One region of the Dickeya lacustris genome, then DNA from elsewhere that is predicted to be linked to it. Evidence: predicted binding sites of a transcription regulator. Region 1 holds the regulator's gene; each other region holds the start of a gene.
What was found. The regulator CRP, encoded in region 1, controls carbon source genes, mostly activating them, when cyclic AMP is high. The targets are predictions, from matches to a motif close to ATGTGANNNNNNTCACAT.

Region 1 (10,033 bases):
TGTTCAGCCCCGGCCGCACGCAGCAACTCAAGCTCCGTGGCATCACCGTAATAGACTTTATAACCGTAACTGCGCATCAGGCTAACAGCGCTGATATCACGCTCCAGCACAGTAATGCGCATTTTGTTGGCCATCAGCAAACGGGCAATCACCTGACCGAAACGACCAAAGCCGACCACGATCACCTGCGGCTCGTCATTTTCTACGTAAGGCGCTTCATCCGGTTCATCGCTCGCATTAAAACGACGCGCCAGCACACGATCGATGACCTGCATTAATAACGGCGTCACCATCATGGATAATGTGACCGTCACCAGTAACAGCGGCAATTGCGCACCTTTTAGCACTTTATGGGCCGCCGCCGAGGAAAACAGCACAAACGCAAATTCACCGCCCTGGCTCAATACCCCGGCGAATTGCAAACGCTCGGAAGAACGCAAACCATAAACACGGGCCAGCAGGTACAAAATCAGCCCCTTGGCCACCACCAGAATCGCCACCGCTGACAGCACCATCAAAATATTGGCGTACAGCACACCCAGATTCAGCGCCATGCCCACCGAGATGAAAAACAGCCCCAGCAGCAGCCCTTTGAACGGCTCAATGGCTATCTCCAGCTCGTGGCGGTACTCGCTTTCTGCCAGCAACACCCCCGCGATAAAGGTGCCAAGCGCCATCGACAGCCCCAACGCATCCATAAACAGCGCAGAGCCTAATACCAACAGCAGGGCGGCGGCAGTAAACACCTCTCGCACCCCGGATGCGGCAATAAAGCGGAACAACGGCCGCACCAGATAGCGGCCACCGATGAGCATGCCGCCAAAGGCCATCACTTTCAGCCCAACCTGATTCCAGTCATCCAGTTCGCCTTGCACCCCCGCCAGCACGGGAATCAAGGCCAATGCCGGGATCACCGCCAAATCCTGAAACAGCAGCACCGAGAAGCCGAGTTGACCGGCTTCATTGCGATTCATGCCCTTCTCGCGCATCAATTGCAGCGCAATGGCAGTAGACGACATCGCCAGCCCAATGCCGCCAATCAACGCCGATTGCCAGGAAAAGCGGTTCAGATACAACACGCCGCCCAGCGCGGCGGCGCAAATCAGCACCTGTGCGGCACCAATGCCAAAAATAGAACGCCGTAAGCGCCACAGTTTATCCGGCTCCAGTTCCAGGCCGATGATAAACATCAGAAACACAACACCCAGCTCGGAAAAATGCAAAATGGCATCGACATCACGAATAAACCCCAGCCCCCACGGGCCAATGGCAATCCCGGCCAGCAAATAGCCCAGCACCGCGCCAATCCCCAGCCGTGCGGCAATCGGCACCATCAACACGGCGACAAATAAAAACAACACACCCGCATTTAGCAATGAAGAGGACGTTTCCATGCTCTAGAGATCCCCCGGCAACAAGGGTGACGCCAGCCAGTCGCCATAGGCTCTGGCATGGTCTTGCAACACCCCGGGCGGTAAGCGCCGGGCCCAGTAAATCACCAGTGGCGAGAGCCAATTCATGTGGCACATGGCCGCCGTCATCTCAAACGGCCTTAAAACATCATCCATGGTGTAGCGATTAACACCAGAAGCATGATAGGCATCCTCCTGCTCTCCGGTGGTGACAACCGAACGCCAATACTTGCCCGTCAGCGCCGTACCGCCGACGCCATTGGCAAAGCCACGCGTCAGCACCCTGTCCATCCACTCTTTGAGCAGCGCCGGGCAACTGTAGGTGTAAAGCGGGTGCTGAAAGACGATCAGTTGATGTTCACGCAGCAACTGCTGCTCATGGTGAATATCGATAAAAAAATCGGGGTAATGTGCATAAAGATCGTGCACAGTGACATGCCCGCACTGGCGGGCGTAATGCAATAACAGCTTATTCGCAACCGAACTCTGTGATTCAGGATGGGCAAACAGCAGCAAAATCTTCGGTGGCTGCAACATCATTCCCCTCCAAGGCGTCGTCATTGTCGGTATTTTCGGCTACCATGCGGTGCAGTAATACGAGCAACAATTAATTAAGGCAGGACGTCAGCGTCCTGTTAGTTACTCAGTAATTTAACATATTTGAACATTTGGCGCGTTATGATTGTTTTCTCTTCACTGCAAATTCGACGCGGTACACGGGTACTGCTGGACAATGCCTCCGCCACGATTAACCCCGGCCAGAAAGTGGGCCTGGTGGGAAAAAATGGTTGTGGCAAATCAACCCTGTTGTCACTGCTGAAAGGGGAAATCAGCGCCGATGGCGGCAACATGACGTTTCCACAAAACTGGGCGCTGGCCTGGGTAAATCAGGAGACCCCCGCGCTGGCGCGCTCCGCGATTGACTATGTGATTGACGGCGATCGTGAGTTCCGGCAGTTGGAAGCCGGGCTTGAGGCGGCCAATGCGCACAATGATGGTCATGCCATCGCCACCTTGCACGGCAAGCTGGATGCGATACAAGCCTGGACAATCCAGTCTCGCGCCGCCAGCCTTCTCAACGGGCTCGGTTTTCAGCAAGAACAATTGCAACGTTCCGTCAGCGATTTCTCCGGCGGCTGGCGTATGCGCCTGAATCTGGCGCAGGCGCTGATTTGCCGCTCTGACTTGCTGCTGCTCGACGAACCGACCAACCACCTGGATTTGGATGCGGTTATCTGGCTGGAGAAATGGCTGAAAAACTACCCCGGCACACTGGTGCTTATCTCCCATGACCGCGACTTTCTTGACCCGATTGCCAATAAAATCCTGCATATTGAGCAGGAAACGCTGTTTGAGTACACCGGCAATTACACCTCGTTTGAGCAGCAACGTGCGACGCGGCTGGCCCAGCAGCAGGCGCTCTACGAGCACCAGCAAGAGCGCGTCACTCACCTGCAACACTACATCGACCGCTTTCGCGCCAAGGCCAGCAAAGCCAAGCAGGCGCAAAGCCGCATCAAGATGCTGGAGCGCATGGAGCTGATTGCGCCTGCGCATGTCGATAACCCGTTCCGCTTCAGTTTCCGGGTGCCAGAAGCATTGCCCAACCCGCTGTTGCGTATGGAAAAAGTCAGCGCTGGCTATGGCGACCGCCTGATCCTCGACTCCATCAAACTTAATCTGGTGCCGGGCTCGCGTATCGGTTTACTGGGTCACAACGGGGCCGGGAAATCGACGCTTATCAAACTGCTCGCCGGTGAAATCCAGCCCTTTAGCGGTGATATTGGCTTGGCCAAAGGCGTGCGCCTTGGTTATTTCGCCCAGCATCAACTGGAGTTTCTGCGCGCAGACGAATCACCGCTCCAGCACCTGACCCGCCTGGCCGACCGGGAAACCGAGCAGCAACTGCGTGATTATCTGGGCGGTTTCGGTTTTCGCGGCGATAAAGTCACCGAGCACACCGAGCGCTTTTCCGGTGGTGAAAAAGCGCGGCTGGTGCTGGCGCTCATCGTCTGGCAGCGCCCGAACCTGTTGCTGCTCGATGAACCGACCAACCACCTTGACCTCGATATGCGTCAGGCGCTAACCGAAGCATTGATTGATTTTGAAGGCGCGCTGGTGGTGGTGTCGCACGACAGGCACCTTATCCGTTCGACCACCGATGATCTCTATCTGGTACACGGCGGCAAAGTCGAGCCGTTTGACGGCGATCTGGAGGACTATCAGCAATGGCTGCTGGATGCGCAAAAGCAGGACAGCAGCGCCGAGAGCACGCCGAAAGAGAATGCCGCTAACAGCGCGCAATCGCGCAAAGAGCAAAAGCGCCGGGAGGCGGAGCTGCGCACGCTCACGCAACCATTGCGTAAGCAAATCAGCCAGCTTGAACAGCAAATGGAGAAACTGCAGGCCACGCTCAGTACGCTGGAAGAGCGCCTTTCGGATAGCGCCCTTTACGATGCCAGCCGTAAAAGCGAGCTAACCGACTGCCTGCAACAGCAAAGCAGCACCAAAACCGCACTGGAAGACGCGGAAATGGCGTGGCTGGACGCGCAAGAGCAGCTTGAGCAGTTCCTGCGTGAAGCGGAAAACCCGGCGTAAGGCATACACCGGCGTTAATCACGGCGCGGCCTGAAAGCCCGCCGTGCGTCACTCAAGGCTAGTGCCAGACCATCAACACGCAGGTGGCCGTCAGCACGCCCATCGCCAGATTGAATATTTTCCAGGCGCGCGGGCTTTGCAGCAGGCGGCCTATCAGCGCGCCAAACCCTAACCAGATAAACCCGGCCACCAGATTAACGCTGAACATCGCAATACTGATGGCAACCACCGAGCCGACATACCCTTCACCGGCGAGGCTAAAACCGGCGACGGCGCCCAGAGCCATTAACCAGGCCTTCGGGTTCAAAAACTGCAACAGCCCGCCCTGATAGAACGGCATTGGCCGTGAAGGTGCGCTGTCGGTATCAAGCCGTTCATAAGCGGCGGTGGCGATTTTCCATGACAGCCAGAGCAGGTAGAGGCTCCCTAGCACCTTTAAGGCCAGATGCAGCGTCGGGTAGAGCAGAGTCAGGCTGCCTAATCCCAGCGCCACCAGCAGCAACATGCTTTGCATACCCAGCATGATGCCTATCATCAGCGGCATCGATCGCCACAGACCAAAATTGGCCGCCGAGGCGGTAAGTAGCATATTATTAGGGCCCGGTGTAATTGCAGCGACCCACAAAAAACCGAGCATTGAGAGAAACAGGCTAACGTGCTCCATGAAACGGCAATCCCTTAACAGGTATGAATTTGGTATGAAACCATCAAGCTAGCAGCGCACCCTGGCACAGACAAGCTTTTCGCCCGGTCTCCCCCATGCAGGGGCACCGCTTCATCACGACACATAACGCATCATTCACCGTTTATGAACCGTATTTCACACCGTAATTCGCTGTTTCAGCCCCTGGCTGGGGTGAGCAACCCCCACTTGCAGACTATGCTGCCGCGCTTGCTGCGCCGCCGCCCGGTACTTCAGCCCCTCTGGCAGACGCTGACGCTGCCAGACGGCGATTTCGTTGAGCTGGCCTGGAGTGAAGACCCGCAAGCGGCGCGACACAAACCCCGCGTGGTGCTGTTTCATGGTCTTGAGGGCAGTTTTCACAGCCCTTACGCCCACGGCATGATGGCCGCCTGTCAGCAACGCGGCTGGCTGGCGGTGGTGATGCATTTTCGCGGCTGTGGCCGCCAGCCCAACCGTATGGCACGGGGCTATCACGCCGGGGAAACCGATGATGCCAGCTACTTCCTTGGCTGGCTCTCACACACCTTCGGCAGCGTGCCTACTGCGGCCATCGGCGTCTCTCTTGGCGGCAACATGCTGGCTTGCCTGTTGAGCCGACAGGATAGCGCTCACCGGCCTGACGTCGCGGCGATTATCTCCGCGCCGTTACAGCTCGAGCCGTGCAGCCGTCGGCTAGAGCGCGGATTCTCGCGCGTTTATCAGGGCTATTTGCTCAATTTGTTGCGCCGCAATGCCTTGCGTAAGCTTGCCGCCTACCCGAACTGCCTGCCGGTTTCCGCCGAGCGGCTGCGCAAAATACGTCATCTCAAAGAGTTCGACCAGCTCGTCACGGCACAGTTACACGGGTTTGCCGATGCCGATGATTACTACCGGCGCAGCAGCGCGCTGCCGCGACTGGCGCAGATTCGCCAGCCCTTGTTGGTGGTTCATGCCAAAGATGACCCATTCATGACCGCCGATGTCATTCCCGAACTGTCGCAATTGCCGGACAACATCCATTATTACCTGACCGAACACGGTGGCCATGTCGGTTTTGTCAGCGGCACCTGGCGTCAGCCACAATTATGGCTGGAGCAGTGCGTCCCCGACTGGCTGACGACCTATCTGGAACCCAACCGGAGCTAACACCATGATAATCCCCTGGCAGGAACTGGCGGCCCCCACGCTACAAAACCTGATTGAAGCCTTTGTGCTGCGCGAAGGCACCGATTACGGCGAGCATGAACGCTCGCTTGAGGAGAAAGTTGCCGCCGTCGAGCAGCAACTCCGTCAGGGCGAGGTAGTGCTGGTGTGGTCTGAACTGCATGAAACCGTCAATATCATGCCGCGCAACCAGCTTGGCCGCACTGAGCGCAACGCATGATGAGATGAATTGCGCCAAACGCAAATTGGCGTGGCGGCAAGCGGCAAATAGGCTAACAATGGCCGCAGACGCCTGACGGCCAGCAGGAATTCGGTTATAACGATCGGTTTATCACGATCTGGTTATCACGGCAGATAGGCGGGCCGAAGGAAACCCGTCTGGCGACAGCGGCTTTCCGATAGCGCCCGGCATCAGAACGTCCTCAATAATAACAACGCTTAATCACAACAACGGTTATCGCACCAGGATGGCCCGGTTTCGCAGCATCAATCAGCGGAGGTTTGCATGTCACATCAGCACCCGATTATCGCAGTCACCGGTTCCAGCGGCGCCGGAACCACCACCACCAGCCTGGCATTTCGCAAAATTTTCCAGCAACTTAACCTGCGCGCCGCGCTGGTAGACGGCGACAGTTATCACCGCTATACCCGACCGGAAATGGATATGGCTATCCGTAAAGCGCGCGATGTGGGTCGTCATATCAGTTATTTTGGGCCGGAAGCCAATGACTTTAGCCAACTGGAGCAGGCATTTATCGATTACGGTCGCACCGGCACCGGCCAGACCCGCAAATACCTGCACACCTATGATGAGGCCATTCCCTACCATCAGGTGCCGGGAACATTTACGCCCTGGGAGCCGATGCCGCAGCCGACCGACCTGCTGTTTTATGAGGGGCTGCATGGCGGCGTTGTTACCGCCCAGCATAACGTCGCACAGCACGTTGACCTGCTGGTGGGGGTGGTGCCTATCGTCAATCTGGAGTGGATACAAAAACTGGTGCGTGACATCAACGAGCGCGGCCATTCGCGCGAAGCGGTGATGGACTCGGTGGTGCGCTCAATGGAGGATTACATCACCTATATCACCCCGCAGTTTTCCCGCACCCATATCAACTTTCAGCGTGTCCCGACGGTTGACACCTCGAATCCGTTTGCCGCCAAAGCCATTCCCTCAATGGATGAAAGCTTTGTGGTGATTCATTTTCAGGGGCTGGACAACATGGATTACCCCTATCTGCTGGCGATGCTACAGGGGTCGTTTATTTCACACATCAATACGCTGGTGGTGCCGGGCGGCAAAATGGGGCTGGCGATGGAGCTGATTATGACACCGCTGGTGCGGCGACTGATTACGGGTAATGGCCTTGCCTGACACGGTGCGACGGCGATGAAGCCGCCGCGAGCCGGTGCGTTAACCCTGCGCTACCACTTCATGGCTGTGCGTTATCTGCACCGCTTTTTCCAGCATCAGCGCCACCGAGCAGTATTTTTCCGCTGACAGCGACACCGCGCGCTCAACGGCTTTTTCCGATAGCGCGTTGCCCGTGACGATAAAGTGCAGATTGATAGCGGTGAACAGGCGCGGCGCCTCTTCACGCCGCTCGGCGCTCAAACGCACTTCGCAATCCGTTACGTCATGGCGACCTTTTTGCAGTATGGAGACCACATCAATGGCGCTACAGCTGCCCGCTGCCATCAGCACCATTTCCATCGGGCTGGGCGCTTTATCGCCTGAATTGCCATCCATCAGCACCTGATGACCGGATGCGGACTCACCTAAAAACGTCAATCCCTCAACCCACTTCACCCGAGCCTGCATAATTTTGCCCTCAATCAACTATTTTTGAAATTTTGCACCGCTCATGTACAAAAAAGCCTGATAATCAGAGCTTAATCATGCTGAAGCGAGACAACACGAGACACTACACTCAACCTGTGTTACAAACGGAGGACGTAAACCCGTGTGTGTCGGGCTGCTGCCTGACTGCCATCGGTTTACCGGCGTCATTGATAGACCGTCTCCGTATCATCCCTGACGTCATTCCGCCAGGACGGAATTTGAATTATAACTATGTTATCACGCCGTACAGGGAACTCTGAGCCCTGTGATTTGCGCAGTGAATTACAACAGAGGATAACAGCGAATGGTTCTCGGCAAACCGCAAACAGACCCGACTCTCGAATGGTTCCTTTCTCATTGTCACATTCACAAGTACCCATCGAAGAGCACTCTGATCCATCAGGGTGAAAAAGCAGAGACGCTTTACTACATCGTAAAAGGCTCGGTTGCCGTGCTGATTAAGGATGAAGAAGGCAAGGAAATGATTCTGTCTTATCTGAATCAGGGCGATTTTATCGGCGAGCTTGGCTTGTTTGAAGATGGGCAGGAGCGCAGTGCATGGGTTCGGGCAAAAACTGCCTGTGAAGTCGCTGAAATTTCCTACAAAAAATTCCGCCAGCTTATCCAGGTTAACCCGGATATTCTGATGCGCCTCTCCTCGCAGATGGCCCGTCGCCTGCAAGTCACCTCGCAGAAAGTCGGCAATCTGGCATTTTTGGATGTCACAGGGCGTATCGCACAGACCTTACTGAATCTGGCCAAACAACCGGATGCCATGACCCACCCGGATGGTATGCAGATCAAGATTACCCGTCAGGAGATAGGCCAGATAGTCGGCTGTTCCCGTGAAACTGTCGGTCGTATCCTGAAAATGCTGGAAGACCAGAATCTTATCTCCGCTCACGGTAAAACCATCGTGGTTTACGGCACGCGCTGATCGGGCGTCAGCCCGTTTTCCATCTGAACGGGTTTTTTAATATCAGCAAGGGCGGCCAATGGCCGCCCTGCTTATTTTGCGTATCGGTGAGTGTCGCGGGCGACGCGTTACGACCAGTATTTATTGATCTCGGTGCGCAGAGCCTCAGCCGTCGCTTTACCGCTCTCAGACGCCAGCGCACGGCCAGCAATAAAGGTCTTGGCGCTAATCCCCTCAAACAGATGAATATCCTGCGGCACAATACCGCCGGTAATTGACAGCTCCAGCCCCAACTCAGACAGCGCGCGCATCCGGCCAAGATCGTCATGCGTCCAGTTGACCCCGGCGAGCTCGGCATCGCGCGAGCGGTGATAAATCGCCTGCGTAATGCCCATATCGACCCACTGACGGGCATCATCAAGGTTCCAGTTGCCATACAGTTCAATCTGGATTTCCCCGCCAAACTCATCGGCCACTTTTTTGCAGGCCGCAATAGTGGCAACGTGCGCCGCCGCTGAAACGGTTATCCAGTTCGCCCCGGCAGAGAATGCCATGCGTGCCAAAATAGCGCCGCCATCGGTGGTTTTCATATCACACACAATAATGTGTTTGGGGTGGCGCTCACGCAGCGTGCGCACCGCCGTCATGCCTTCAGCAAAGGCCAGAATGGTGCCTACCTCAATGACTTCAACAAACCCGCTGACGCGGTCAGCAATCTCAATCGCTGTTGCCAGGTCAGTCGAGTCCAGGGCGATTTGCAGCATAGGTTTAGTCATAACTGATTCCTCTCCAAGAGTGAAAATAGTGAAATCACCGGATTGCGAGCGAGCGCGGCCCGTGGCCTGATGCCACTATTTATTTCAATGGTTCTCAATACACTATTTCAGGTCGCTGGCGCAGACCGTCGATGAATAAAAGCAATAAGGTTTAAACGTAATAAAGCTTAAAAATAATAAAGCCTGGAAATAAATATTGTTTAAAAATAACTACTGTTTAAAAATAACCACCGGTTAAAAATAAATAAGCTTTAACGCTGGCCGTAATAAGCATTCGCGCCATGTTTTCTGAAATAGTGTTTATCAGAAAGCGCCTGATCGATATGAATCGTCGGATTAAGCAAGCGGGTAGACAGCGCCATCGCCGCCACCTCTTCGAGCACCAGCGCATTGTGTACTGCATCCATCGCGTTTTTCCCCCAGCAGAAGGGCGCATGCCCGGTTATCACCGCACCCGGTACGGCCAGCGGGTCGAGATCCCGGCGCTGAAACTCTTCGACAATCACCGCGCCGGTGTTTTTCTCATACTCACAGGCAATTTCCTGCTCGCTCAACGCGCGGGTGCAGGGAATATCGCCATAGAAATAGTCGGCATGGGTGGTGCCCAGCGCCGGGATGTCCAGCCCCGCCTGTGCCCAGATAGTGCCGTGGCGTGAATGG
Region 2 (10,033 bases), 1.7 Mb from region 1:
CCGGCTCACCGAGGCCCGTCGGTACAGAATCCGCCACAACCGTGACTTTCGCGCCGATGGAGTCCCCTTCTTTTTTCAGCGCGCGCATCAGTTCATCCAACGCGTCGAGTTTATCCGGGTCGGGGCAGAAAAACGGGTTTTGCTCAACCTGAGCCCAGTCTTTCAACGTGCAGGTCACATCGCCCATCTGCGACAAATAACCCCGGATTTGCACGCCATGCTGCTGTTGCAGGTATTTTTTAGCGATTGCACCGGCCGCCACACGCATCGCCGTTTCGCGAGCCGAAGAACGACCGCCGCCACGGTAATCGCGCAAGCCATATTTTTGCTCATAGGTGTAATCGGCGTGCCCCGGACGAAACAGGTCTTTAATCGCGCTGTAATCCTGCGAACGCTGATCGGTATTCTCGATAAGCAAACCAATGCTGGTGCCCGTCGTCACCCCTTCAAACACGCCAGACAGGATACGAACCTGATCCGGTTCGCGGCGCTGCGTGGTATAACGCGAGGTGCCGGGACGCCGACGGTCTAAATCGTGCTGTAAATCAGCTTCGGTCAGGGCAATTCCCGGCGGTACGCCATCCACCACGCATCCCAGCGCAATACCGTGGGACTCACCAAACGTGGTGACACGGAAAAACTGACCAATACTATTTCCTGCCATCACAACTCCTTAGCATTCAACAAGTTCAGCCACGGGTTGCAAACGCTTTGCACACCCGAAAACCTCATCTTCACTGACGTCGTTTGCGAGAACGACGTCATCTAACGGTAATAATCAATTAACGGAGATAATCAATTACGATACAGACTAAAATGTTCGGCACACGCCAGCAGTTGATCGCGGGTCAGCATAAACACCCCATCGCCGCCGTTATCAAACTCCAGCCAGGTGAAAGGGATATCCGGGTATTGATCCATCAGATGCACCATGCTGTTGCCCACTTCGCAAATCAGCACCCCGTCGTCGCTCAGATAGTCCGGCGCATCGGCCAGAATACGGCGCACCAGTTTCAGGCCGTCGCTGCCTGCCGCCAGCCCGAGTTCCGGTTCAAATCGGTACTCTTGCGGCAAATCAGACATGTCTTCTTCATCCACATACGGCGGGTTCGTGACAATCAGGTCATAGCGCAAGGCGGGCAGCGAATTGAACAAGTCTGAGCGGATCGGCGTGACGTTATACTCCATACCGTGCTGCTGGATGTTCTGCTCTGTTACCGCCAGCGCATCCGCAGAAATGTCTACCGCATCGACTTCCGCTTCAGGGAACGCCTGAGCGCAGGCAATGGCAATACACCCGCTGCCGGTACACAAATCCAGAATATGCTGCGGGTTGGCCGCTATCAGTGACGCGAAACGCTGGTGGATCAGCTCGCCAATCGGTGAGCGCGGCACCAGTACCCGCTCATCTACGTAGAACTCCAGTCCGCAGAACCAGGCTTTATTCGTCAGATAAGCGACAGGGATACGCTCATTCACACGGCGGATAACCCGCTCGACGATGCGATGACGCTCGCTCGCAATCAACCGTGCATGGTACATATCTTCAGGGATATCAATAGGTAAAAACAGGCTTGGCAACACCAGTTGCAGCGCTTCATCCCAAGGGTTGTCTGTACCGTGCCCGTAATAGATGCCCGCTGCGTTAAAACGGCTTACCGCCCAACGCAACATATCCTGAATGGTGTGCAGATCGTTGACTGCCTCATCGACGAAAATTTTGTCCAAGTTTGTCCTCCGCAGACGGCTCTCTGTGTGAGAGCGGTAGTGTGCCACGAAGACGCCGACAAATCAGCAGATATCACCGTCGATGGGCGCTCGGCCACGGGCGGTGAACGCGGTTTTTTTTAGTAACCCGCAGGGAAAAAGGTAGACTATCAGCACAAGACACCACGACATGACAGAGTGATGCACGCATGAAAAAGAAATTTATGCTGGATGAGGAAGCCCAGACATTGTTTCGCACCTCGGTGGCCGGAGCAAGTCAACTACGTCAGGATACTTACGTCCACCGCCCGGCGCGCCATAAAACCAGCACGCTGCCCGCACGACGTATCCTCCAGGAGCAGGTGGACGCCAGTTTCTACTTCTCTGACGAATTCCAGCCGCTGTTGGAAAACGATGGCCCGATGCGTTATGTGCGCCCCGGTGCCAGCCACTATGAGCTGAAGAAACTGCGCCGGGGCGATTACTCACCCGAGCTGTTTCTTGACCTGCATGGGCTCACGCAGTTAGAGGCAAAGCAGGAACTGGGTGCGCTGCTGGCCGCCTGCCAGCGCGAGCACGTTTATTGCGCCTGTGTGATGCACGGCCACGGCAAGCACATACTGAAACAGCAAACCCCATTGTGGCTGGCACAACACCCTGATGTCCTGGCCTTTCACCAGGCACCGAAAGAATTTGGCGGCGATGCCGCGCTGCTGGTACTGGTTGCCCAAGAGAGTGACGATGACACCGACGCCATATAGCGCGGTGTCAACAGCCCGCATGGTATCAACAGCTAGCGTGGTATCAACAATGCGGTGAATGGCGTCAGCCGTGTGAGGATGGGCGCTATTTCGCAGCCTGCTGTTTCGCGGCCAGTTGTTTTGCAGCCAGTTGTTTCGCGGCAAGCTGTGTTGGGCCAATCTGCCAGCAATATTCGCCCATGCCGGATTGGTCATTCACCTGGATACTGGCAACAGCAGACGTAGCAAACATCGGCGGCGTCTGTGCGGGGCACAACTCGGCCACCAGATAGCCCACCAGCGGCAGATGGGATATCAACAACACCCCTTGCACCCCTTGTTGCGCTAGCGCATACAAATAATCACGCACCTGCCCGGCGTCACCGCCTGGTGTCAATTCAGACAGACATTCGCTTTGCGGCAGTGAGAGTTGCTCTGCTACCACCTGTAGCGTCTGTTGCGCCCGCACATAAGGGCTTACCAACACTTTATCAATCGCAATCGATTGACTGTGAAGCCAGGCGGCCATCAACCGGGACTCATCTTCCCCCCGGAGACTCAAAGGCCGCACAGCATCACTGGCTGCGTCAGGTACAGCATCACCGTGGCGCATGATCAAAACTTGCATATTACACCGCTATTTTGATGAAAAAAGGGCAATAAAACCCTGAGGATAACGTCAGATTAACCGAACCGGCTCAATACCGTTTTGCGGCAGGTCACAACCTGGTATCAGGTGTCGATTGATACCACTGATGGTGTTTTGACCAACATAAAGCGCATGGTTTTACCCCAATTGCGATTGAATCGCAACCTGATTGATGAGCATTCACCCACATGGGAGCTCTGAGTAGGCGATTTCCGTCGGCAACGTCGCGATTTTCAGCCTATTCCCCTTGACGACAGCAAGGATAAAATCAAAACAACCACGTCATTTTGTGCTGTCAAATTGAGATTGCTGCTATTTTTACGATGGTTTACACCATGAGAAAATGGATTTTTAGATAAAAGCATCAGGTTTATTGCCAATACAATATAAAACACCCCTGATTTTATTTTGCAACTGCATTTCCACTCTTTCGCGGTTTCACCCCGCGAAAGGATGGAAAAAAACGCTGCGCTCACTATAGTGAAAGAGGCTTATCCATAAGGGGTAAGTCCCGCTGAAATGCGGCAAATAAAAAAATAGTCTACCGCGTTATTATGCCCAACATTCAGGGAAACAGAATCTGGGCACCGTCAGAAGGATACCCGTAAAATCGCTCGTTCGATTGATGCCATCGTGAGCGCTTACCGCCGCGTTTACTACCGTAGCACTGACTACCACAGCGCTTCTCGCGTAGTTACTCGGCCTCGTCATCAAATATGTCCCCTTTCGCTGCGCGGTCTGTCAACCCCTGCGCTGGCGCAAAGCGCGCGCCATATTTCGCCTGTAGTGTGTGCAGCGTCGCCACCACCGTTTTCGGGCTCAGACTATTCATGTAGTGAAACGGGCCGCCCAGAAATGGCGGAAATCCAATGCCCATCACCGCCCCCATATCGCCATCGCCAGAACAGCGAATCACCTGTTCGTCCAGGCAATGCGCCGCTTCATTAAGCATCATCATCACGCACCGTTGCACAATCATCGCCGGATCAAGGTGCGCTTTGGGTGTCACCCCCAGCAAGCGATAGAGCTGTGGATCGGCTTCACGCGCAGGCGCGCGCCACATGCCGCGCAGCCGTGCATAACGCGGTGCGGTATAGCGGTAAAAACCACGGTGATTTTTACGGCCTTTGCGCCCATCACGCGCCATTGCATCGAGCACCGGCGGCGCAGAGAAGCGCTCGCCCAACGCATCAGCCAGTACCGGCACAATCTTCATTGCCACATCGATACCGACCTCATCGAGCAGCGCAAAAGGCCCAATCGGGAAGCCAAAACGCACCAGCGCCTGGTCTATCGATTCAACCGGTTCGCCTTCGAGCAAACAGCGTGCCGCCTCGTTCAGATAAGGTGCCAGAATACGATTGACATAAAAACCGGCTTTGTCCGCCACGATGATTGCGGTTTTTCCCTGTTTTTTCACCAGCGCCAACGCCGTGGCCAGCGTGTGCGCACTGGTTTGCGCCGTGGCAATCACCTCTACCAGCGGCATTTTTGCCACCGGGCTGAAATAATGCAGGCCGATAACCTGTTCTGGCCGTGTCGAGACAGAGGCAATCTGATGAATCGGCAGCGACGATGTATTGGTCGCAAAGACCGCACTGGGCGATGTTATCGCCTCAATGTCACGCACCACCTGCTGTTTAAGCGCCAGCTCCTCCGGCACGGCTTCAATCACCACATCCGCTCGCTCAAACCCGCGATAATCGGTACCGCCGCTAAGACGGCTCATTTGCTGACGCTGTTGCGCCGGCGTGATTTGCCGCCGCTGCACCTGACGTTGCAACTGCTGCCAGCCATCGTGTAGCACCTGGCTCACGCCGGGCAGATGGATGTCTTTAATCCGTACCGGCAGTTGCCCCTTAAACGCACTGACGACGGCAATACCGCTGCCCATCAACCCGCCGCCCACGACGCCAACCTGCCGTAGCCTGTTTGCGGGGGTAGCGGTGGCCGTATTTTTTTTCAGCCGCTGCTGAATAAAGAACAACCGGCGTAATGCCCGTGATGGCGGCGACATCACCAAGTGCCCAAACGCCGCCGCTTCCTGCTGATAGCCTGCGGTTTCACCGTGTTCCAGCCCGGCACGCACCGCTGCCAGAATCTGCCCGATTGCCGGATAATGGCCCTGCGCCTTCGCCTGCGCAATGCGCTCCACCCGCTGGAAAAACCAACGTCGCAGGTAGGGCAGCATCAGTAATCGGTGACGCCAGCTGGCGCTGGCAACTGGCCTCTTACCCTGACGAATCTGACGTATCGCGGCGTCAATGAGCACGTCGGTCGGGACAACCTCATCCACGATGCCGATGCGCCGCGCCTGCATCGGGCGCACGTGTCGGCCAGTTAAAATCAGCTCCAGCGCACGGTCTACGCCGATAAGCCGCGTCAAACGCTGCGTGCCCCCAGCGCCTGGCAGCAATCCCAGTTGCACTTCAGGCAACCCCAAACGCGTACTGTCGTCATCGCTACACACGCGATAATCACAGGCCAGCGCCAGCTCAAGCCCCCCGCCAAGGCAATCGCCGTTAATCGCGGCGACCACCGGAAACGGCAATGCCGCCAGCGCAGCAAGCACCTGCTGGCCAGTTTGCGCCAACTGCTCTGCGGCCTTGGCATTTTCACAGGCAGCCAGCATGCCAATATCAGCGCCGACAATAAATGAAGCCGGTTTGCCTGAGACGATAATCGCCCCGTTCACCGGTGGATACGCCTGAAGTTGCGCCAGAATTCCGCTCATCTGCATGGCAAACTCGGCTCTCAGGGTGTTCACGGTCTCGCCGGGCACATCGATGGTTATCACGGCAATGTTGTCCGAACGCATCGCTAACGCTAACGCCTGCGGCTCGCTGCCGCCAGCGTGCCAGGCATCTGGCCTCGTATCTGTCTTCATGGCTGGCTCTCCAGTACCATTGCCGCGCCTAACCCACCGGCGGCACATGCCGTTACCAACCCCAGCCCGCCGCCGCGACGGCGTAACTCATGCAGGGTTTGCGTTATCATTCGCGCGCCTGTCGCCGCAAACGGATGACCATAGGCTATCGACCCGCCCCGTACATTGAACCGGCCCATGTCAACCTCGCCAAGCGGCGCGCGGCGCTGCAAAACATCACGCGCAAACTGGCTGCTGGAAAACAGCTGCACGTTCGCCAGTGTCTGAGCCGCAAACGCTTCATGCATATCAATCAACGTCAGATCGCCCAGGCCAATACCGGCTCTGTCGAGCGCCAGCGGCGTTGCATAAGCCGGGCCTGCCAGCATGTCCTGATGCACATCAATGGCGCAAAATGCGTAACTGCGCAGATAACCAAGCGGTGTTAATCCCAGCGCTGTCGCGCGTGATTCGTTCATCAGCAATATTGCCGCAGCTCCGTCGGTCAGGGGCGAACTATTGCCTGGCGTCACGCTACCATAACGGCGATCAAACGACGGTTTTAGACGAGAATAGCGTGCGAGGTCGCTATCGCGGCGAAAGGTATTGTCTTCAGAAATCGCGTGTTGATAAGGCGGCACCCAGGTCGTCATCACCTCATCGCGCAGCGCGCCCTCATCCCATGCCTGTGCCGCCAGCTGGTGCGAGCGATGGGCAAAGGCATCCTGACTTTCCCGGCTGATGCCATAACGCTTGGCCATCTGCTCTGCGCAATCGCCCATGCGCAACCCGGTAGAGTATTCCGCGACTGACGGCGCTACTGGCAGTAAATCCTTTGGCCGTAAACGCGCCAACAGCGCCAATCGGCCATGCAGCGTTTTCACCTTTGAGATGTCCAACAAGGTACGCGCCAGCGCTTTGCTCACACCGACAGGGAGCACGGAGGCCGAATCCGCCCCACCGGCAATGCCGGTGTGAATCGCGCCGGTCAGAATACTTTGCGCGACATTGGCAACCGCCTGGAAACTGGTGGCGCAAGCGCGCGACACGCTATAGGCATCAGTGTGAGCGCTCAGGTTGCTGGCCAGCACGATTTCACGCGCGATATTGGGCGCTTCCGGCATTTGAATGACTTGCCCAAACACCAACTGTTCAACCTGCTCGGGCGCTATACCGCTTCGAATAAGCAGCTCGTTCACCACCACCGTGCCAAGTTCTAATGCCGGTACGCCGTGAAAGGCTGTCGCCTGACGGACAAACGGGGTGCGCAGCCCCGCGATAATCGCAACGCGCTCACCGCGCGGGGTCAGCAGCGGCATGGCCTCTTGCCTCATCATAAGCTCATCTCGTTTTCAGTAGCGTTGACGTGCCAAACAGATTTGCACTCAATTGTTAACCTGAAGATAACATTATGCAAACAAGAGAGAAGCAAAGAGAGAACTGCACCACACTGGTAGTGAGTAAGAACGGGGCGGTGAGTGAGAACGGGGCAATAAGAATGATGCGGCCAACCAGAAATGTCAGCCGCAGAAGCAGGTTTACCGCAACCGCCGCATAGCGATTAGCGCAGACCCAGTTGGAAAATCAGGGTTTCAGCCTGGCAGCTAAAGGTAAAGTCCATATCAAGCTGGACGCCGCCTTCAACATCACTAAACCGGGTGCTAATCGCACACGGCTCAGATTCAACGGCACGTGCTTTTTGCGTCAACTGGTCAACCATCTGTTCAGCGCTGTCTCTGTCGCTAAATACGTGGCAGTAAGACGCTGTACAATCAGTATTGTCCATCACGGTTCCCACATCCACACAGCAACAGGCTGCGGTTTCTTCCGCACTGCATTTGTTTATCGCGTTTGTCATGGCAAAACTCCTTGGCAACGACAGCAACTTCTGATTAAGAAGTACACCATCTACTTTATTCTGTGCACATTTTACCTCTCCCGACCACGCCTCACTAGCACTTACTGAATTCAGGGACATTGCGTGACAAAAATCACATTTTAATGTTTTTTTTCAATGAAATACGCTAATGACAACGCGGCAAATGGCGATATTTGTTAACCAAGTCTGATTTTTGAATCATTTTTGCAACAAACACAAAACCAATGGGAAACATTTTATTGTTTTACTTTTATACTTTTTGAAACTGGTCTGATTTGTCAGTCCCCTAACCCCCCCTACAATGCGCGTCCCTTGTTACACGCTTAACAAAACACAAACGTTCAGTGAGGTCTTGGTCATGAGCCAGAAAGTCCTGTTAGAAAAAACATCACTTGCTGTGGCGCTGGCGCTGATGGCATCAAATGCGAACGCTGCGGGTTTCCAGTTGAATTAGTTTTCCTCATCCGGCCTGGGACGCGCTTTCTCTGGTGAAAGCGCTATCGCAGATAACGCCACGTCCGGTAGCCGCAACCCGGCCACCATGACCCTGTTCGATCGCCCGTCGTTCTCAGGCGGAGTCACGTACATCAATCCCGATATTAATCTGCGCGGTGCCAGTTCCAGCGGGAAGGACGCCAACGCTGACAATATTGCGCCGCACGCCTGGGTGCCGAACCTGCATTTCATTATGCCGCTCAACGAGCGCTGGGCAGTAGGCGCTTCCGCTACCACTAACTTTGGTCTGGCGACCGAGTTTAGCGACACGTTCAATGCGGGCTCCATCGGCGGCAAAACGGACTTGAAAACCTCCAACCTCAACCTGAGCGCCGCCTACCGTCTCAATGAGCAATTTAGCGTTGGGCTGGGTGTTAATGCCGTCTACGCCGATGCCAAAATTGTGCGTACTGCGGGGGAATTAGCGCCGGTACTGAACGTCAACCGCAGCGCTGAAATTACCCATCTGGACGGCAAAGAGTGGGGTTATGGCTGGAACGCCGGTCTGTTGTATGAGCTGGATAAAAACAACCGCTTTGGCCTGAGCTACCGCTCCAAGGTCGATATCGATTTCAAAGGCGCTTTCCGTAGCGCCATGGCAGTACCGCGCGGCACCAGCGGCGTCACCATCCCCGGCGACCTGACGCTGAATCTGCCGGAAATGTGGGAGTTATCCGCCTATCACCGCGTCGCGCCTAAGTGGGCGGTACATTACAGCTTTGCCTATACCAGTTGGAGCGCATTTCAGGAGCTGCGCGCGACCGGCAGCAACGGCCAGACGCTCTTCCAGAAAGATGAACATTTCCGCGATGCTTACCGCATCGCACTGGGCACCACCTATTACTACGACGATAACTGGACGTTCCGCACCGGTATCGCCTTTGACGACAGCCCGGTGCCAGCGGACAAACGCACCATTTCGATTCCCGATCAAGACAGGTTATGGTTGAGTGCCGGTACCACCTATGCCTTTAACAAGGATGCATCCGTCGATGTCGGCGTCTCTTATATGCATGGGCAAAAAGTGACTATTCATGAAGCCGGTGTAGCGCCAAATTTGCCAAGCTATAACTTCACCTCAAAAGGCCAGGCGTGGCTGTATGGCGTGAACGTCAACTACCGCTTCTGATCCCCATCGAACCGCAAAAAATAGGGCTGCACACAGGCAGCCCTTATTGTATACGGTGATAAAACCACGATACCGCCAGCCCACCGCTGGTCATGCTATGCGTTATTTTCCTGCATCAATCTCATCGAGACTGCTTTCAATCGACTTGGCATTCGGGTTTGCCACCGGTGCCGATTTTCCATCATTGGCAAGAAAATCATGCCGCTGGAAGTAGGCATCGCGCATCATCAAATACGGATCGGAGGAGTTACGCAGCAGGGCGTCTGAATCCAGCAGGTTCGCACGGGTCTCCAGCCCTTCCACCATCCACTTACCAGCCGTCATCCAGAACGTCAGGTAGCTCAATGGCGGATAGAGCGTATCAACCACACCGCCGCCGTCTTCACGCAGCGTCGCGCTTCCGTAAGCGGGCAAGACCAGATAAGGGCCGTACCCCATACCATAGTGACCGAGTGTGCTGCCAAAACGATGCGGATCTTCCTTCGCAAGCTTAGGATTAGCCATCGTAGCCACATCGATCAACCCGCCCATACCTAACAAGGTGTTCAGGAAGAAGCGGTTGAAATGA
Region 3 (10,033 bases), 1.7 Mb from region 1:
TCGCGGCTTTTTTTATGGCTGCAATTGCGGCGTTGAGAAATACGGGGCGCAACGGTTAATAATAAACGGCACGATTAACTGATAAGCAGAACGATGTGTGTCACAAGGGGGAAATGCGCAAGAGGCTACAGAGAAACGGACGGTAATTAGGGTGAAAACGCGATGATAGATGGGATGGAAGGTGGCGGGATGGGAGAAAAACTAAAGCCGCCATGTACAACCTGATGGCGGCTTTTAGTCTACGGCGCTCATATTAAAACGGGCTGATGATAGAGCCGATGCGTTCGCAGTAGGTAACATAGATGTCTGCCAGTTTTTTGAAAAAGCCAGTGAATGCGTTCATGTGTATTCTCCGTTAGTGTTAATCAGGTGATTTAATGTGATGTTCGTCACGGTTTTTATAGTAGTAGATCAGAAACGCGATTTCAACTTTTTCGTGATGAAAGTCACATTAATTTATCGATCATAACGATCTGGCGATAATTGACCTTTCTGAGGATGAACGTCAGTCACGTGACCGGCAGAGACTGTCATAGCGTAATGTGTCCGTTAATCAATGTATTACTGTGCCCGCCAATCCAGGGGTAGCCATCCACATAAGTCACGCTGATGCGGCCGTCCCGATAGAGCATCGTGCCTTGTCGTACCAGATAGCCAAGAAGGGGAGAGGCGCATTCCGGCAACGGCTGATGTTGCAGCACTCGGGCTATACAGGCGTTAGCGCTACCTGTCACGGGGTCTTCTACCAGCGTTTCACCAGCGATAAAGAATGCTCGGACTTCGTAATCCAGCTCATGATGGCTTTCATGCGGGCCGTACAACGCAACCCCATCACACTGGGTCTTTTCCAGTAATTGTTGCAGTAATGTTGAGTCAGGCGTTGCCTGCAGGCAGGCTTGAGCGCTTTGCATCGGAACGGTTAGCCAGCGAATGCCCATATCAACCCTGACCACGGGGTGAGCGGTGTGATGAAAGTGGCTGCCAATGGCATCGCCAGTCAGCCCCGGTTGGCCAATATCCGGCATCGATAAGAGGGCATCCGGCGCGCGGAATGCCAATTGGCCGTTATCATGGCGCGCAATCGGCACCAGCCCGATACCACATTGCTGGATAAGCTGATGGGGAACATGCGGAACCAGTCCTGCTTCCAGCAAGGCATGAGCCGTGCCTAACGTCGGGTGCCCGGCGAAAGGCAGCTCTTGCGCTGGCGTAAAAATACGCACGCGATAGTCGGCCTGTGGGTCATCGGGCGTAAGAACAAAGGTGGTTTCTGACAGATTTGTCCAGCGAGCGATAGCTTGCATCGCTTCGTCATCAAGGCCATCGGCATCGAGAATGACGGCAAGCGGGTTTCCTTTACAGGCTTGTTGACTGAATACATCAACCTGTTTGAAGCGGCGTGGTGTTGGCATCATGACTTCCCTGGGCAAATAAAATCAGCTGCTATTATGGCGGCTTAGGAGAGGGCTGTCTTGTCCTGGCCGGTATCAGAGGGAGTAAGATTCTTGCATTTCTTTTTTGGTTGAAAAGTGTTCGATATTCACCGGGATTCTCGCACCGGCTTATGGCATAATGCGCGCCAAATCACATTGTTAACTGAGTAAATGCGGTGCTGGTAACTAACAACATTACGATGCAATTTGGCAGTAAGCCATTGTTTGAAAACATTTCCGTCAAATTTGGTGGTGGTAATCGCTACGGTTTGATTGGCGCAAATGGCTGCGGTAAGTCTACCTTTATGAAAATTTTGGGAGGCGATTTGGCGCCGACGACGGGAAACGTCGCGCTTGATCCTAATGAGCGCCTTGGTAAGTTGCGCCAGGATCAGTTTGCTTTTGAGCAATATACGGTGCTGGATACCGTCATCATGGGCCATACCGAATTGTGGCAAGTCAAGGAAGAGCGCGATCGCATCTATGCGCTGAGTGACATGAGCGAAGAGGATGGCTACCGGGTCGCCGACCTGGAAGTGAAATACGGTGAAATGGATGGCTATAGCGCCGAAGCGCGCGCCGGTGAGTTGCTGCTGGGCGTTGGTATTGCGCAGGATCTGCATTATGGCCCGATGAGCGAAGTCGCCCCCGGCTGGAAACTGCGTGTGCTGCTGGCGCAAGCGCTGTTTTCCAACCCGGATATACTGCTGCTGGACGAACCCACCAACAACCTGGACATTGATACCATTCGTTGGCTGGAGCAGGTGCTGAATGAACGTAACAGCACCATGATTATCATTTCCCATGACCGCCACTTCCTGAATATGGTCTGTACCCATATGGCCGATTTGGATTACGGCGAGTTGCGTATTTATCCTGGCAACTACGATGAATACATGACGGCAGCAACACAGTCGCGCGAACGCCTGTTGTCAGATAACGCGAAAAAGAAAGCGCAGATTGCCGAGTTGCAGTCATTTGTCAGCCGCTTTAGCGCTAACGCGTCCAAATCTCGTCAGGCAACATCGCGTGCCCGTCAGATAGAGAAAATCCAGCTTGAGGAAGTGAAAGCTTCCAGCCGTCAAAACCCGTTCATTCGCTTTGAACAGGATAAAAAACTGTTTCGTAATGCGCTGGAGCTGGACGGCCTGAGCAAAGGCTTTGATAACGGCCCGCTGTTTAGCGGCCTGAAAATGCTGATAGAGGTCGGTGAGAAGGTGGCTATTCTCGGCACCAACGGTATCGGTAAATCCACCTTGCTGAAAACGCTGGTCGGTGAGCTAACGCCGGATGCCGGGACGATGAAATGGTCAGAGAATGCCAGCATCGGCTATTACGCACAGGATCACGAATACGAATTTGATGGCGATCTCTCGGTGTTTGACTGGATGAGCCAGTGGAAGCAAGAGAGTGATGATGAACAGGCGGTGCGCAGCGTGCTGGGCCGGTTACTGTTCTCGCAAGATGACATCCGCAAGAAAGTGAAGGTGCTCTCTGGTGGTGAGAAAGGCCGCATGCTGTTTGGCAAGCTGATGATGCAAAAGCCGAATATTCTTATCATGGATGAACCCACCAACCATTTGGATATGGAATCCATCGAGTCACTCAACATGGCGCTGGAGATGTATCAGGGCACGCTGCTGTTTGTCTCCCATGACCGGGAATTCGTCAGTTCATTGGCAACCCGCGTTATCGAACTGACGCCGGGCAAAGTGGTTGACTTTAGCGGTAACTATGAAGATTACCTGCGCAGTCGTGGAATTGAATAAATTTATTTCATCGTTCGAAAAGAGAACAGCCGTTTAAAACGGCTGTTTTTTTATAATCAAAAAAAATAGCGGACAATAACTTCAATAATCTGAATAGTATGAATCCGGCAGCGGCTTTATCTCAAGCGGCTCGTTTTAAAAGTAAAGTATGTAAAGTAATTATATTATTTAATCAAAGTGGCGTGAAGAGGAAAAAGAAAATAAATCTTATTTATAGCGAAAGGATTAAATTAAAAAATATTTAAAATCAATAAGATAATATTTTTATTATAAGAGATATAACGCACACTTAAATCGATTAAGCTATTTTAGATCACAGAAAATATGCCTTTGGAACGCATTGAGATATTTTCTCATTTCCTCCGGGCTGCGAAAGATTTCAAAAAAATCCCGCTGCGGATAACGTCACATAAGGCACATAAATAATGTGCCTATCCCCAGACCACTTGATAAAGATCAAGTCGGTAATGTTATTTCACTCATTATCCTATGCCAGCACGTAATTGTGTTACTCCGACCTTGCTACAGGAGAATAATAAAGAATGAATGGGGAAAATATGATGCTTTCCCATCACGGTATTAATCGCCGTGATTTTATGAAGCTATGTGCCGCACTGGCCGCCACCATGGGGTTAAAAGATGCAGCGGCAGCGGAAATGGCCCAATCACTGACGTCTCCCCAGCGTCCGCCGGTGATTTGGATTGGCGCACAGGAATGTACCGGTTGTACGGAGTCCTTGTTGCGCTCGACCCACCCGACCATTGAAACCCTGCTGCTGAATACCATTTCGCTGGAATATCACGAGGTGCTGTCCGCCGCTTTTGGTGAGCAGGCCGAGGAGAATAAACACCGGGCTATTGAGCGCTATAAAGGGAAATATGTGCTGGTGGTGGATGGGTCTATTCCGCTCAAAGATGGCGGTATTTACTGCATGGTGGCCGGTAAACCGATTGTTGAGCATATTCGTGCGGCAGCAGAGCATGCGGCGGCGATTATTGCTATCGGCTCCTGCTCTGCCTGGGGCGGCGTGCCGGCAAGCGGGGCCAACCCGACTGGCGCGGCCAGTTTGCAGGAGGTTCTGCCGGGAAAAACCATCATCAATATTCCAGGCTGCCCGCCGAATCCGCATAACTTTCTGGCGACCGTCGCTCATGTCATCACCTATCAGCGCGCGCCTGCGCTCGATAGCCAGAACCGCCCGAATTTCGCGTATGCCCGCCTGATTCACGAAAACTGTGAACGTCGCCCGCATTTTGACGCCGGTCGTTTTGCCAAAGAATTTGGTGATGAAGGGCATCGGCAGGGCTGGTGTCTCTACCATTTGGGATGTAAAGGCCCGGAAACCTACGGCAACTGCTCGACGCTTGAGTTTTGCGACGTCGGCGGCGGTATCTGGCCGGTCGGTATCGGCCACCCTTGCTATGGCTGCAATGAAAAAGGCATCGGTTTTACCAAAGGGATTTTCCAGCTGGCCAACGTAGAAAACCCGACGCCGCGAGTGGAAAAACCTGCGGTGAATAGCCCTGAAGGCGGAAACAGCTCTGCCAGCGCCACCGGGCTTATCGGAGGTGTGCTGGGCGCAGTCGCCGGGGTTAGCCTGATGGCGGTACGCGAGTTGGGCCGTCAGCAAAAACAGCAGGATTGCGGAAATTCATCCCGGGAGGGTTAAGCGGTGAACAGACGCCATTTTTTCAAGCTGGCCTCCGCCGGGGCGCTATTGGCGGGGGCACCGCTCTCGACACAGGCAGCGGCGACAAATCGCGCGCCGATCCCCGGTGCGCTTGGCATGTTATATGACTCGACACTGTGTGTCGGGTGTCAGGCGTGCGTCAGTAAATGCCAGCAGCTCAACAAGCTCGACTATAAACCGGACAGTACGGTGTATGCCGGTGGTGCCGCGACGTGGTCGAATAACGACAAACTCAGCCCCTATACCAACAACATCATTCAGGTATGGAGCAGCGGCGAGGGTAAAAACAAGGATCAGGTGAAGGACGGTTACGCCTACATCAAAAAACAGTGTATGCACTGCGTTGATCCTAACTGTGTGTCGGTATGCCCGGTGTCGGCGCTGAAGAAAGACCCGAAAACCGGCGTGGTGCATTACGACGCCAGCATCTGTACCGGTTGCCGCTACTGCATGGTGGCGTGCCCGTTCAACGTGCCGAAGTACGACTATGAGAATGCGCTTGGCAAAATCCACAAGTGCGAGCTGTGCAACCAGCCCGAGCTGGCGCGGCTTGATAAAGGCGGTATGCCGGGGTGCGTTGAGGTTTGTCCTACCGGGGCGGTGATTTATGGCACGCGGGAACAGCTGTTGGACGAGGCGAAACGGCGGCTGGCCTTGCAGCCGGGCGATGAGTATGCCTACCCGCGCCAGACGCTAGGCACCAAAGACACCTATCTGCACACGGTGCCAAGCTATGAGCGCTATGTGTACGGTGAAAAAGAGGCCGGGGGCACCCAGGTGCTGGTGCTGGCCGGTGTGCCTTATCAGAATCTGGAAATGCCTGCGCTCGACCCGCTCTCTACCGGGGCGCGTTCAGAACACATCCAGCACACGTTGTACAAAGGCATGGTGCTGCCGCTGGCGGTGTTAGCGGGTCTGTCGGTGTTGGTACACCGTAATACCCGTGCTGAACGGGCAGCGGAGAATCACTCAGAGGAGAAACCCCATGACGGCGCATAAAGCAAGTCCATTGGGTGGGCGGCTGGTGAGTTGGCCGGTGATGCTGCTGGCTCCGCTGGTCGCAATTTGCGCGATCCTTATCGTGAAGCGTCTGTTTCTCGGTATCGGCTCGGTGGCGGATCTTAACGGCGGCTACCCGTGGGGGATCTGGATTGCGTTTGACCTGCTGGTCGGCACCGGCTTTGCCTGCGGCGGCTGGGCGTTGGCCTGGGCGGTGTACGTGTTTAACCGGGGAGAGTATCACCCGTTGGTACGACCGGCGCTGCTTGCCAGCCTGTTCGGTTATTCCCTCGGTGGCTTGTCTATCACCATTGACGTGGGGCGCTACTGGAACCTGCCTTACTTCTACATCCCCGGTTATTTCAACACCAACTCGGTGCTGTTTGAAACCGCCGTGTGCATGACGATTTATATCGGCGTGATGGCGCTGGAATTTGCGCCGGTGGTCTTTGAGCGCTTCGGCTGGAACGTGGCGTTAAAACGGCTCAACAAGGTGATGTTTTTCATCATTGCGTTGGGTGCGCTATTACCGACCATGCACCAGTCTTCGATGGGATCGCTGATGATTTCCGCCGGTTACAAAGTGCATCCGCTGTGGCAGAGCTATGAACTGCTGCCGCTGTTGTCACTGCTGACGGCGTTCATCATGGGCTTTTCGATAGTGATTTTCGAAGGCTCGCTGGTGCAGGCAGGGCTGAAGGGGCGCGGGCCGGATGAGCAAGCGCTGTTTCGCAAGCTGACGGTGCTGACGCGCGTGCTGGTGTTGCTGTTTTTGCTGGTGCGAGTGGGGGAAATCGTCTGGCATCAGAAAACGGCGCTGTTGTTTGCCGGCGATCGCTTTGCGCTGATGTTCTGGTGCGAAATGGCGCTGATGCTGGTGCCGCTGGTGGTGCTTCAGCAATCACGCTGCCGCCAGAATGCCCGCTGGCTGTTTGTCAGCGCACTCTGCATGTTGTTTGGCGCGGCGCTGTGGCGTCTTAGCTACTCGCTGCTGGCGTTTAACCCAGGCAATGGCTACCACTATTTTCCCAAAGCGCAGGAAATCCTTATCTCTATCGGCTTTGTCGCCATTGAGGTCTGCGCCTACATCTTGTTAATCCGTCTGCTGCCGGTACTGCCCGCGCTCACAGGCGAACACACGCATCATCAGGCTGAGGTAAAGCATGAGCCAACGCATCACCATTGATCCCATTACCCGTATCGAAGGGCATCTGCGCATTGACTGCGAAATAGAAAACGGCAAAGTCACCAAGGCCTGGTCATCCGGCACCATGTGGCGCGGTATGGAAGAAATCGTCAAAGGGCGTGACCCGCGCGACGCCTGGATGATCGTGCAGCGCATTTGCGGCGTATGCACCACGGTACATGCCATCGCCTCGGTACGTGCGGTGGAAAACGCGCTGGGTCTGAATGTGCCGGTGAATGCGCAGCACATCCGTAACCTGATTCTGGCGGCGCACAGTATTCACGACCATATCGTGCATTTTTATCAGTTGTCGGCGCTGGACTGGGTGGATGTCACCTCCGCGCTGAAAGCTGACCCGCAAAAAGCGGCGGCGATGTTAAAGGGGCTTTCTCACTGGCCGTTGAACAGCGCCGAAGAGTTCACCCGCGTACAGCAGAAACTGAACGATCTGGTGGCCAGCGGCCAGTTGGGGATTTTTGCCAACGGTTACTGGGGGCACCCGGCGATGTCACTGCCGCCGGAGGTAAACCTGATCGCCGTCGCTCACTATTTGCAGGCGCTGGAATGCCAGCGCGATGCTAACCGTATTGTGGCGATCCTCGGCGGTAAATCACCGCACATTCAGAATCTGGCGGTCGGCGGGGTTGCCAACCCGATAAATCTCGATGCGCCGGGCGTGCTTAACCTTGAACGCCTGATGTATGTGAAAAGCTTTATCGACCGGCTGGGCGATTTTATCGAGCAGGTCTACAAAGTCGATTGCGCCGTCATTGCCGCGCATTACCCGCAATGGCTGACGCTTGGGCGCGGCGCTGACCATTACCTGAGCGTGCCGGAGTTACCGACCGACAACAAGAACGGCAGTTTCCTGTTGCCGGGCGGCTATATCGAAAATAGCGACCTGTCGAGCTATCGCCCCATTACCAGCCATAGCGACACATTCCTGATAGACGGTATTCGCGAGAGCGGTAAGCACGCCTGGTATCAGGACGATCAGCCGCTGGCCCCGTGGGAGGGTTTGACGCGCCCGAACTACACCGGCTGGCATGAAGACGGCAAATACTCATGGGTGAAATCGCCAACCTTCTACGGCAAAACCGTCGAAGTCGGCCCGCTGGCATGGCTGCTTTGCAGTCTGGCGGCGAAACACAGCGGCACTCAGGCACATTTTGGCGCGATAAAAACGGCTTATCAGGCGTTAAGCGGTCGCCAACTGGAAGAAAAACACCTGCACTCCACATTAGGCCGGGTGATTGGCCGCACCGTGCATTGCTGTGTGCTGAAAGATACGCTGGCACAGCAGTGGCAGGCGCTGGTGGACAACATCGGCAGAGGCGACCACCAAACCTTCATCAAGCCGGATTTCTCACCCGATACCGAGTTTCACGGCGTCGGATTTGGGGAAATGCCGCGCGGCATGCTGTCGCACTGGATCGTGTTCAAAAACGGCAAGATAACCAACTATCAGGCGGTGGTGCCGTCCACCTGGACGTCTTGCCCACGCAACGGTGACGATAAGCCTGGCCCGTATGAGCAGTCGCTGGTGGGTACGCCGGTGGCTGACCCGCATAAACCGCTGGAAGTGGTGCGCACTATCCACTCGTTCGACCCGTGCATGTCCTGTGCGGTACATGTGGTGGATACCGTTAACGGCAACGAAGTCACCCGGGTGAAGGTGCTGTGATGAACATACTGGTGTTGGGGATTGGCAATATTCTGCTCAGTGATGAAGGGGTCGGGGTGCGGCTGGTGGAGCGACTGGAACAGCAGTACGTTCTGACGCCGACGGTCGATATCGTTGATGGCGGCACCTGCGGCATGGAGCTGATGGAGTGCATGGCCGGACGCGACCATTTAATTGTGGCGGATGCGGTGCTGACCGGTCAGGAGCCGGGCAGCGTGACGGTGCTGCGTGACCGGGAAGTCCCGGCGTTGTTTACCCGCAAGATTTCCCCGCACCAGTTAGGGTTGGCCGATGTGCTGATGGCGCTGCAACTGACCGGCGAGTTTCCCCGCCAGCTGACGCTGGTGGGGGTTGTGCCACAGACATTGGATTCCGGTATCGGCTTGTCCGATACCGTGACCCGAGCCCTGGAGCCTGCGCTGGCGCACATCATTGCGGCATTGCGTCACAGCGGTGTAACGGTAACGGAGCGCGCGACGCAGGAGGTGTGCGGTGAGTGACGTTTTTTCGCCCCCGGCCGGTGGCAATAGCAATAATCCGTCGCGAATACCCGATGAGCGCAAAGAATTGGTATGGATTGCGGGGCATGATCAGAGCCCTGAGGCCTGGCTGGATAGTGAATTCAGTCGTATCGCGCAAGAGCGTATGCAGTCATTGCCGTTTTATCGTCAGGGTATTGCGGTGCGGGCCTGTGGTTTTACGTTGTTTGAACAGCAGTGGATCGGTTGCCTGCTAACGCCGTGGATGATGAGTCTGCTGGTGTTGCCGGGGCCCGAACAGCAGTGGCCGCGCCGTGAGGTCTCTACGCGTCTGGCGCTGGCGCTACCCTGTGGCGATGTGACGTTTGTGGTGAGCGAAAGCGATAGCGGGCAGCAGTATCTGTCTTGTTCGCTGATGTCGCCGCTTGACCCGTCACTGGATGCAGAGCAGGCGCTGCAATTGGCGCAGCAAAGTGTACGCATGGCGCTGGCGCTACCGGTGCGCGATGCCGATGCGCCGCAAAATCTTGGCCGTCGGGCGCTGTTTGGTCGTTATCGGAGTGGTGGTCATGCATGAGATATCCATGTGCTATAACGCGCTGGAATTGATTGAACAGCAAGCTCGTCAGCACGGTGCCAGCCGGGTGACGGGCGTATGGCTGGAGATTGGCGCGCTGTCCTGTATTGAAGAGAGCGCGCTGCGGTTTTGTTTTGAGTCGGTTTGTCGTCAGACATTGGCTGAGGATTGCCAGTTGCACGTGTCGATACGCCCGGCGCAGGCCTGGTGTTGGG

Region 2: the regulator CRP is predicted to act here: its motif matches at 7,942-7,959, upstream of O1Q98_RS05480 (YfcZ/YiiS family protein).
Region 3: the regulator CRP is predicted to act here: its motif matches at 1,573-1,590, upstream of O1Q98_RS05800 (ABC-F family ATPase).

What each region holds. Positions count from the first base shown of each region.
Region 1 is NZ_CP114280.1:2,972,289-2,982,321, reverse strand. Features, by position in the region: gene kefB (glutathione-regulated potassium-efflux system protein KefB) at 1-1,394, opposite strand, end outside; gene kefG (glutathione-regulated potassium-efflux system ancillary protein KefG) at 1,398-1,949, opposite strand; gene O1Q98_RS13480 (ABC transporter ATP-binding protein) at 2,091-4,010, shown strand; gene O1Q98_RS13475 (LysE family translocator) at 4,069-4,674, opposite strand; gene O1Q98_RS13470 (hydrolase) at 4,819-5,820, shown strand; gene O1Q98_RS13465 (YheU family protein) at 5,825-6,058, shown strand; gene O1Q98_RS13460 (phosphoribulokinase) at 6,344-7,213, shown strand; gene O1Q98_RS13455 (OsmC family protein) at 7,253-7,660, opposite strand; gene crp (cAMP-activated global transcriptional regulator CRP) at 7,986-8,618, shown strand; gene O1Q98_RS13445 (3-keto-L-gulonate-6-phosphate decarboxylase UlaD) at 8,726-9,373, opposite strand; gene O1Q98_RS13440 (L-ribulose-5-phosphate 4-epimerase) at 9,625-10,033, opposite strand, start outside.
Region 2 is NZ_CP114280.1:1,222,480-1,232,512, reverse strand. Features, by position in the region: gene aroC (chorismate synthase) at 1-664, opposite strand, end outside; gene prmB (50S ribosomal protein L3 N(5)-glutamine methyltransferase) at 796-1,728, opposite strand; gene smrB (endonuclease SmrB) at 1,917-2,468, shown strand; gene sixA (phosphohistidine phosphatase SixA) at 2,554-3,075, opposite strand; gene fadJ (fatty acid oxidation complex subunit alpha FadJ) at 3,791-5,983, opposite strand; gene fadI (acetyl-CoA C-acyltransferase FadI) at 5,980-7,296, opposite strand; gene O1Q98_RS05480 (YfcZ/YiiS family protein) at 7,524-7,820, opposite strand; partial or broken gene fadL (long-chain fatty acid transporter FadL) at 8,200-9,465, shown strand; gene mlaA (phospholipid-binding lipoprotein MlaA) at 9,568-10,033, opposite strand, start outside.
Region 3 is NZ_CP114280.1:1,292,577-1,302,609, forward strand. Features, by position in the region: gene O1Q98_RS05795 (PhzF family phenazine biosynthesis protein) at 531-1,412, opposite strand; gene O1Q98_RS05800 (ABC-F family ATPase) at 1,610-3,202, shown strand; gene hybO (hydrogenase 2 small subunit) at 3,745-4,872, shown strand; gene hybA (hydrogenase 2 operon protein HybA) at 4,876-5,892, shown strand; gene hybB (Ni/Fe-hydrogenase cytochrome b subunit) at 5,879-7,078, shown strand; gene hybC (hydrogenase 2 large subunit) at 7,056-8,762, shown strand; gene O1Q98_RS05825 (HyaD/HybD family hydrogenase maturation endopeptidase) at 8,762-9,262, shown strand; gene hybE (hydrogenase-2 assembly chaperone) at 9,309-9,818, shown strand; gene hypA (hydrogenase maturation nickel metallochaperone HypA) at 9,811-10,033, shown strand, end outside.